DNA from 2 places in the Thiomicrospira sp. S5 genome. Region 1 is predicted to be linked to the other one. Evidence: predicted binding sites of a transcription regulator. Region 1 holds the regulator's gene; the other holds the start of a gene.

Region 1 (5,201 bases):
ACCAACAGAAGAAAGGTTACCGGAAACACCGGAAACTTTTTTGTAGTCTGGAATAGCAGAATCCACACCAGCGGCATAAACAGAGTTAGAAACCACAGCGGTAGCAAGACCCATTGCAATTAGTAGATTGCGTTTCATTACTTCTTCTCCTAAAAAATAGAAAGTATTTATCTTTATAGACAGGAAGGATTATGACGGGCTGGCGTAACATCCAAATGAAACAAAAATGACAGTTATATGACACCGTCAATCGGGCCTTTCCAGCCCCGTAAACAAAACATACATCAAAAATATTGCAATATATTTGTCACATTATCCCAATCCTCACGTAATTTTTTATACAATTCCCGCTTGTCAGAATCGCTCAAAATCAAACAGTGAAACAGAGAGACATTCCATGGAATTTCGGGACATTAATGACATCGAAGACGCCACCAGCAAAAGTCGGAAGGAAATGTTCCGCTTCGGATCGGCCCTGCTCTTCATTATCCTCATCATGCTTTTCTCCGCCAATTTGCAACTGGGCACCGGAACGGTCAGTGTCGAATTGGTCATTGCCGCCATGATCGGCGGTTACATGGCGATGAACATCGGCGCCAATGACGTGGCCAACAACGTTGGCCCCGCCGTCGGCTCGAAAGCCTTAACCTTGACCGGCGCCATCATCATCGCCGCCGTCTTCGAATCCGCCGGGGCCTTGATTGCCGGTGGCGACGTCATCAGCACTATTAAAAAAGGCATTATCGACCCCGCTCTGATCGAGAACGGCGACACCTTTGTCTGGCTGATGATCGCCGCCCTCCTGTCCGGAGCGATTTGGCTGAACCTGGCCACGGCCATGGGTGCGCCGGTGTCCACCACCCACTCCATCGTGGGCGGCGTTCTCGGCGCCGGCATCGCCGCCACCGGTTGGGAAATCGCCAACTGGGACAAAATGGGCGCCATTGCCGCCAGCTGGATTATCTCCCCGGTCATCGGGGGATTGATCGCGGCCATGTTCCTTCTCTGGATCAAACGCAGCATCACCTATCAGGACGACATGCTCGCCGCGGCAAAAAGGACGGTACCGATTCTGATTTCCGTCATGGCCTGGGCTTTCTCGACCTATTTGATTCTGAAAGGCCTGAAAAAAATCTGGCACGCGGACTTTTTAACCGCGTCACTGGTCGGTCTCGCCATCGCCTTCATGGTGTACTTAAGCGTCCGCCCAATGATTGCCCGCCAAGCCAATGGCTTGAAAAGCAGCAAAGCCAGTGTCAACGCCCTTTTCACCATTCCGTTGATTTTCGCCGCCGCGCTATTGAGCTTCGCACACGGTGCCAATGACGTCGCCAACGCCGTCGGGCCTTTGGCTGCCATTAACGATGCGGTGCAGAGCCATCAGGTCTCCACCAAAGCTGAAATTCCATTGTGGGTCATGTTGATTGGTGCCATCGGCATCAGTTTAGGGCTACTGTTGTTCGGGCCGAAACTGATTAAAACCGTCGGTTCCGAAATCACCGAGCTGGATCAAATGCGCGCCTTCTCGATTGCGATGGCCGCGGCTATTACCGTCATCATCGCGTCTCAGCTGGGCTTGCCGGTCAGTTCCACTCACATTGCCGTGGGCGGGATTTTCGGTGTCGGCTTCCTGCGTGAATACCTGAAGCGCAACTACGCCAAAACCCTGCAGCAGATTCGTGACCACCACGAAGGCGCCAATCAGGCGGAAATCGAGCAATACATCGAGCGTTTCGGAAAAGCCAGCATTCAGGAGAAGAAAATCATGCTGGCGGAACTGAAGCAGCATAAAGCGGAAGTGGAATTGACCAAGAAAGAACGTAAATCCTTGAATAAGGTGTATCAGAAAGAGCTGGTCAAACGTTCGGCCTTCTTGAAAATCGTCGCCGCGTGGGTCATCACCGTCCCGGTTTCCGGCATTCTGGCGGCGATGATTTACTTCACGATCCGCGGTATGATGCTGCCATAACCCAATGGCTGTAATCGGTCTTCCGATTCGTCAAGACATCATTCATTTTAACCAGGCCTGGCTATTTTCATTTCCGCCAGGCCTGGTCATTCCCTACTATCCAGAGCCATCGCAACCCTGATGACATCCGTCGTTAATGCACGGACTTGCTGCGCGGAAAATCGCACCGGAAGCTTGACCCTTTACCCAACTGACTTTTAATCACCAACTTGGCATCATGACGTTCCAGGATGTGCTTGACGATGGCCAACCCCAAACCGGTGCCACCGGTGTCGCGTGAACGTGCCGTATCGACACGATAAAAACGTTCGGTCAGGCGACTGATGTGTTCCTGCGAAATCCCGATGCCGGTGTCGTCCACCTGAAAGTGCGGCCCTTTTGCGTCTTCGTACCAGCGCACGGTGATTTGCCCGCCTTCCGGCGTATAACGGATGGCGTTGGAAATCAGGTTCATCAACACACTCTTCAGCGGTTCTTCGTAACCTTTCAACGCCAGACTCTCGTCCAACTCAAACCTAAAACTGTGTTTTCCTTGGCTCATCTGAGTGGCGTCCTGTTCCATTTTTTTGAGGATGGGAGCAATCGGAACGGTTTTCTCCTTACCGACCAGCGTTTCCGATTCCATGGCCGAAAGCGTCAGCAAATCGTTGATGATGGACTGCATCCGTTCGGATTGGTTGTGCATCTGTTCCAACGGCTTCACCCACATGGAATCCGGTTCTTGGCCGTCCATCATCACTTCGATGTAACCGTTCAATACGGTCAGCGGCGTACGCAGTTCATGTGACGCATTGGCAATGAAATCACGGCGGATTTGCGCCAGATTGTAAAGCTCGTGAATGTCCTTGACGATCAGCAGCTTATGTTCCTGAAAATACGGGAATAATTTCAGATTGAACACCCGAGGAATCCCGTTGAGTGAAGATAAAATCACCGATTTTTCATAACGCCCCGACTTGAGGTACTGAATGAAATCCGGGTGCCGCAGCAGATTTTCGATTTTACGATGGGTATCACTGTGTTTCAGCTTGAACAGCTTTTTGGCGGAATTGTTAAACCATTCAATTTGATTGGATTCATTCAGCGAGATAATGGCGTCCGGAATCGTCATGGACGCGGCCAGGAATTGCTCGGATTTGTAAAACTGTAAGTCGGCGTGCTTTTCCAGCGAACGCTGTTTGCGTGAGACCAGATACCCTAACTCGCCCCACAGACCGGAGCCAGGTGGATAAGACACATTAGGCGTGCCCTTCATCCAAAGTTCGAAGCGATAGATACTGTACAATTGACGGGCGATATAGAACAGCAAATAACCGAAAAAGGTGGCCATCCACCAATCGGTCATCCATGCGATGAACAGGGCGAGCCACACACTGGTGATGACCCAGGTGAGTTCCCGCGTAATTCCTTTTGACACTGAATCGTTTTCCTCTTATTCAACAGAGAAACGATAGCCAGCACCTCTTACGGTTTGAATCGTATCGGCTGCCCCGACGGGCTCCAATAGTTTTCTGAGACGCCGAATGTGAACATCGACGGTTCTCTCTTCGACCACGACATTCTCCCCCCACACCTGGTCCAGCAACTGGACACGGGTATAAACACGGTTGGAATGCGTCATGAAGAAATGCATCAACTTGAACTCTGTTGGCCCAAGTTTAACTTCTTGGTCATTGACTGTAAAACGGTAACTGGATAAATCCAGCTTCAAATCGCCGGAACGCACCACGTCCAGCGCATTCTTTTCGGGGGATTGACGTCGCAGCAAGGCCTTGACCCGTGCCACCAAGGCTCGCGGCGAAAAGGGTTTGACGACGTAATCGTCGGCACCCGCATCAAAACCCTGCACCTGGTCGTTTTCCTCACCACGGGCCGTCAGCATGATAATCGGAATGCCGGCGGTCTGGTCGTTCTGACGAATACGCTGAGCCAGCGAAACACCCGACACGCCCGGCAACATCCAATCCAATAACACGCAGTCCGGCTGGTGTTCCAACAACAGTTTCCAGCCTTGCTCTGCATTCGGGGCTTCGATGACCTTATAATTCGCCGCTGTTAACGTGAAATTCAACATATCGCGAATGGCGGCTTCATCTTCGACCACTAAAATGCATTGCTCTGTCATAAATCTTTCCCGTTAAGATTCCAGCTCGCTCAAGAACTCGTTTAAGCGTTCGCTGTCTAGGTTACGCATATCCATCCCTTGAACCAGGTAGATGATGCTTTCCACAATGTTTCTGGCATGATCCGATACACGCTCGGAAGCGCGCAATGCGATGATCATTTCCATCAGACATTCTACTTGATCCGGCATCTCTTTCAGAGAGGTTTTCAAATCCGCCATGGCATCGGCGAAAATGTCGTCGATCAATTCTTCTTCCTGAATGATTTTACCAGCCCCTTCGGTGGAAACGCGAGCAAAAGAATCCAGCGCAGTTTTCAGCATGGCGTTGGAGCGCGTGGAAATGTCCATCAATTCAACGTAGCCCGGCAATTCAGCGCACTTCACTTGGTGCTCTTTTCCGAACACGATGACCATTTTCGCGATCTTGACGATTTCGTCGCCCATACGCTCCAGATCGATGGCGATGCGAATCGCGGCAATGATCAAACGCAAATCGGAAGCCGTCGGTTGTTGGCGCGCCAATACTTTCGCGCACAAACGGTCGATTTCCATTTCCGCTTTATTAATTGCTTTGTCGAAGGCGATGATTTCCACCGCTTTTTCGGTATCGCCACTGCCCAAAGCGACCAACGCCGTTTCAAACTGGCGCTCGACCATGCCGCCCATTTCCAGAATGTGGTTGAACAAATCTTCCAGATTACGGTTCAGCATTTCCGAAATGTGTGAGCTGAATTCTTGTTTTTCCATGTGATGACTCTCCTGACTGTTCTTATAACTATAACTCAATACTCAACATTGAGAGCTTTGCACGAGTGGGACGCGAGGAAAAAATGAGATAAAATTTTTCTGAATCAGGCGGAAAACGAAGTTAATAGCTAGCTATTAACGAGTTTTTCAACGACATTCAGGAAGATTTTAGCTATTTTTAGCCGTGTACCCATCTCGTGTAAAGCTCTCAACTTAACCGTAACGACCGGAAATGTAATCTTCGGTACGTTTGACTTGCGGATTCGTGAACAGAGAGTCGGTATCGGTGTATTCGATCAAGTCTCCCATGTACATGAATGCGGTGTAATCGGACACACGAGCTGCCTGCTGCATGTTGTG
Region 2 (5,201 bases), 920 kb from region 1:
CCAAATTAAAAGAAGACCTGATTTCAATGAATATGGCCAACCGTGAAACGTCAATCACCCTTGGTCTCGCAGCCGGTAAAGTGTATCAGTCAAAGTCTTTGGACATAGAAACCTTGTTCCATAATCAAGGCTGGTTTTTTTGGTCACCCGAAAAAATAAAAAATGAAATCTCGAACTTGGCATCAAAAGGTTACGAAAATGAGCCTGCCATCATCACGGCTAAAATATTGATGCGCTAGTTCAAGCGTTTGTTTCTAACTATTTTGCAAGCAACACACTGAATTGTTGATGCACTTCGTCTCGATGGTGAATACCTTTCACCTCAAGCGCTTCACCACTATCAAAGTTCAAATGCAGATCATGTTCCACGCGATTGGTTTTGTGTTTACGCGCGCTTCTGGGCTCAACTTTCCAATCGGCGATATCCGCTCGTTGAAAGCGGTGAATTTCCAGAGGAAACAGTAACACCATCTTGTCGTTGTCGGCGTCCACAATCAGTTTTCGGCCCAAGCCTAAGTCCACTTCGTTCGCGGGTTGAAACGCTTCGGTTTCCAACAAACGTTGGTAGGTTTGTGCCACTTCGGTTTTCAGCGCCTGGTGTTGTTTAAAGCCATACCGCAATAACAGCAGCCCCGGCAACACCCACAGCCCCCAGATGGGTAAGGTGTGGATAAAACCGTTTGAAAGCTGGCTAATCGCCAACACCAAGCCGGATGCGACAATCAACGCCACCACCCACATCCATAATTTAAAGCGCGCTAAGTGGCGCGGCGTAAATGTTTGATAAGCCATCCTTATATTTCCTGTTTTATTGCCTGTTTTATCAAGAAGAGCAACTGAGTTGCAACCCTTTTTGTTCCGGACTTGGCGGTTTCTGAAATTCCGCCAGGCCTGGGTGTTCTTCGAAAGGTGAATGCAGTGCTTCCACCCACTGTTCTAATGGTTGATAGTCACCGTTTTCGGCGGCTTCGATAATGCCCTGAGCAATGTAATTCCGCAAGACGATGGCCGGATTGGCGGCCAAAATCCGTTGCTGACGTTCCGACTCGGAAACGCCTTCTTGCTGCAAGCGGGCATCGTAACACTGGAACCAATCGACAAAGGCACCGGGTTGGTTCAACAACGCCATCAATTCACCTTCATCCGGTTGGTTCCATTTCGCCAAGCGGCGGAAAAACAAACTGAAATCCACCCGATGCTGATCCATCAACACCAATAAATCACCAATCAGGTTTTTATCGTCCGGCTGTACGGTATGCAATCCGATTTTACGGTTCATCTCGTCAATGTACTGGCGATTATAGGTTTCCACAAAGGCTTCCAAGGCTTCGTTTTGCGCGGCTTCGTCCAGCACTTTATCGAAGGCGTGTGCCAGCAGTTGGCAATTGGTGACGCCGATTTTCGGTTGCTGGTTATAAGCGTAGCGCCCTTCATAATCCGAATGATTGCAGATGTACTCGATTTGAAAATCGTCGAAAAAGGCATAAGGCCCGAAGTCGAAGGTTTCGCCGAGGATGGACATATTGTCGGAATTCATCACCCCGTGATTGAAGCCCACCGCTTGCCATTTCGCCATCAGCACCGCGGTGCGCTCGCACACGGTTTTCAACAAGGCGGCACTGCGCTGCGGTTCTGCCAGCGATTGCAGTTCCGGGTAATGATGTTCCACCACAAAATTGGTCAGGAATTCAAAGGTGGCCGGGCCTTTGGAGGCGGCCCACTGAAAATGCCCGAAACGGATGTGGCTGGGCGTGACACGCATCAGGCTAGCGCGCGTTTCGAAGGTTTCACGCTGCACTTGTTCGTCGCTGGTGGCGATGGATAAGGCCCGCGTTGTGGGCACGCCCAGCCCGTACAAGGCTTCGGACGCCAAGTATTCGCGAATCACCGAACGCAAAACCGCCCGGCCGTCACCTCGACGGGAATAAGGTGTGCGCCCGGCGCCTTTCAGGTGAAAGTCCCAGGCCTGGCCGTTTTTGTCTTCCCAGCGCCCCAGCAACACTCCGCGGCCATCACCCAAATCCGGGTTGTAATAGCCGAACTGGTGGCCGGTGTATTTTTGCGCCAGCGGCTGCAAATCGAACTCGGCCAAGCTGGCATCCTCCAATTGCCCGGCGGTGAGTGCAAGCAATTGTTCGTCACTCAAGTCGCAATCGATTTCCTGCATCAGCGCCCGATTAACCGCGACGAGACGTGCGTTTTGCTGGGGCTCCGGCCAGACGGGTTGGAAAAAGGATTTCGGCAATTCGAGATATGGGTGCTGTAACATGGTTCAACCTGAGGTTTGGGGTGACGGAATCGCGCGAACTTTCTGCAAATATTCGACAAATACTCGGCAAAGACTGAGCGCGCTTTAAGGTTATTATAACGCGCCTTGTCAAATCCGACAGCTTTCAAAGAGCAGGTCTGGGCGTTTTTCTGTTTTCAGCTTTTTACCAACTGTGACAAGTTCAGACGCATCCGCGGATCGAACAGTTTTTTCTGCGCCAGCCACAAGGCAATCAACACACCCGAAGCAGTGGACACCGTAATCAGAAACATAATCATGATTTGGTATTTAACGGCTTCCATCGGGTCGATGCCGGCAAGGATTTGCCCCGTCATCATACCGGGCAAGGATACGATGCCGGCGGCGGCGAGCATATTGATGACCGGAATCATCGCCGTGTGCAGGCTTTGCTTTTTCAGGAACATCAGCGCTTCTTTAGCGGTGTAGCCCAAGGCCAGTTGCGCTTCGATTTGCGCTTTCTGTTTCACGGCGCTTTTGGTCATGGTATCCAACCCAAGGCCGATGGCGGTCATGCTGTTGCCGAGAATCATCCCCAGCAACGGAATGGCGTATTGCGCTTCGTACCAAGGTTGCGGCTGAATCACCAGCGTAAGCGAGAAAATCGTCAACACCAAAGCGGTCATCGACAGCGACAACAGTCCCACCACAAACGAGCCGGAGAGCAACCCCTTGGTTTGAAAACGGTAGGTCTGCCGTTTGAGAATTTCATAACCGGCGAACAGCAGCATCACCACCGACACCAACGCCACCAGCACCCAACTGTCGGCATTGAACACCCAGCTTAACCAAACGCCCATAAACAGCAGTTGCACCACCATGCGTGCGGACGCCACCCAAAGCTGGCGCGTTTGCTCGAAGCCGTTCAATAGCAGCAACAAGCCGAGCAGCAGAATCATCACCGATAAACCGGCCAAATCATAATAACTCAGGGAAATCATTGTCATATTTTTGTTACACAACCGTCATTTGAAACTCACGCATTTGTCACTTCTACGTCAACTGGACAACTCAGAATAATACAGTTAATAGACGAGTAGAACCGCCGCACGTACCAGACGAGTCCTACGTGCCCTCCGAGCTATCCAAGAAGACGAGTTACGAAGAAACCATTATGCTGAATATCGAACAAACCATTCTCGAAAAATACCCCGATTTCAATCAGAAGCCGGGTGGCAAACAGCTGATTAAATTTCTGAAAAAGCTCACCTACGAAAACGAAATCAACCAGTTCATCGAAGAGAACAAACACCTGCGCGGTTTTGCCTTCCTGGACAAAAGCCTGGAACATTATAACTTCACTTATCAGGTCAACAACCGTTCTTTCAACAATGTGCCGGCCGAGGGGCGCGTGGTCATCGTCGCCAATCACCCGATCGGTTCGCTGGACGGTTTGGCACTGTTGAAATTCATCCGCAGCATTCGCCCGGACGTGCGCATCGTCGCCAATGAAATGCTGGCCAATGTCGAACCGTTTCAATCGTTGTTTTTGACGGTGGACAATATGTCCGACAAGGCCAACCATAAAGAACTCTTCAAAACCATGATCAAGGCGTTGGAAAACGAAGAGGCGGTGATTATTTTCCCGGCGGGCGAAGTCTCACGCATCCGCCCGAACGGCGTGCGCGACGGCAAGTGGAAAAACGGTTTCCTCAAACTGGCGAAAAAGACCCAATCGCCGATTTTGCCGATTTACATCGACGCCCGAAACTCCGCTTTGTTTTATGGTTTGTCCACCCTGTACAAACCGCTGGGCACGCTGATGCTGGTCAAGGAAATGTTCAATAAGAACGACCAACAGATTGCCTTTCATGTCGGGCCGATGATTCCGTGGAAATCGGTGGCGAAATGCGACTGGCCGCTGACGAAAATCGCCAAGCTGCTCCGCAAACACGTTTACCGCTTGAACCACCCCGGCAAAGCGATTGCCAAACTGCCGTTCGAAACCGAAAGCACCATCGCCCACCCGGTGAACCGCAAGGCCTTGAAAAAGGATTTAAAAAACGGCGAGCTACTGGGCCAGACGGTGGACGGCAAGAAAATCTTTCTGTTCGATTACGATGCCGATTCGCCGGTGATGCGTGAAATCGGTCGCTTGCGCGAACTGACCTTCCGCACGGTGGAAGAAGGCACCGGCGATGCCTTTGATTTAGACAAATACGATGCCGATTACCGCCACTTGGTGCTGTGGGATGAAGAGGATTTGGAAATTGTCGGCGCCTACCGCATCGGCGAATGCCAGAAAATCATCGAGAAAAACGGTATGGACGGGCTTTACACCAGCACCTTATTCGACTTGAAACCGGACATCGAACCTTATCTGCCCAATGCGCTGGAAATGGGCCGCAGCTTCGTGCAACCACGTTACTGGGGCAAGCGCAGCCTGGACTATCTATGGTACGGCATCGGCGCTTATGTGATGCGTCACCCGGAAACCAAATATTTCTTCGGCCCGGTGAGTTTGTCGGATGCTTACCCATTGCGCGCCAAAGAACTGATTGTCGCCTTCTTCCAAACCCAGATGGGCTCGCATCAGGATTTGGCCGTGGGGAAACGCCCTTTCGTACCGTCGCCGGACATTCTAGAATTGGCGGAAAAAGAATTCAGCGGCGACTACAAAGAGAGTTACAAAAAGCTCAACAGCTTGCTGACCGAGTTCGGCGTCAAGGTGCCGACTTTGTTCAAACAATACGCGGAACTGTGCGAACCCGGCGGTTGCCGCTTTATCGACTTCAGTGTCGACCCGGATTTCAACGACTGCATCGACAGTTTGATTCTGGTGGAAATCGACAAAATCATCCCGAAAAAACGCGAACGTTACCTGACGCCGGTCACATCCGATTAATCCATCATGCGGTCAAAGGCCGCGTGAGCACCGAATAATAAAATATAACCGTTAAAACGTCCTTGTCTT

Evidence for each region. The regulator PhoB, encoded in region 1, activates phosphate uptake and scavenging genes when phosphate is short. The targets are predictions, from matches to a motif close to GNNTGTCATAAAACTGTCANAT.
Region 2: the regulator PhoB is predicted to act here: its motif matches at 3,237-3,258, upstream of AYJ59_RS01920 (GNAT family N-acyltransferase).

What each region holds. Positions count from the first base shown of each region.
Region 1 covers NZ_CP014470.1:2,261,288-2,266,488, forward strand. The annotation lists gene AYJ59_RS10480 (PstS family phosphate ABC transporter substrate-binding protein) at 1-138, opposite strand, end outside; gene AYJ59_RS10485 (inorganic phosphate transporter) at 398-1,969, shown strand; gene phoR (phosphate regulon sensor histidine kinase PhoR) at 2,103-3,386, opposite strand; gene phoB (phosphate regulon transcriptional regulator PhoB) at 3,402-4,094, opposite strand; gene phoU (phosphate signaling complex protein PhoU) at 4,107-4,841, opposite strand; gene pstB (phosphate ABC transporter ATP-binding protein PstB) at 5,055-5,201, opposite strand, start outside.
Region 2 covers NZ_CP014470.1:413,372-418,572, reverse strand. The annotation lists gene AYJ59_RS01940 (hypothetical protein) at 1-239, shown strand, start outside; gene AYJ59_RS01935 (hypothetical protein) at 259-792, opposite strand; gene AYJ59_RS01930 (protein adenylyltransferase SelO) at 824-2,269, opposite strand; gene AYJ59_RS01925 (ABC transporter permease) at 2,425-3,234, opposite strand; gene AYJ59_RS01920 (GNAT family N-acyltransferase) at 3,402-5,132, shown strand.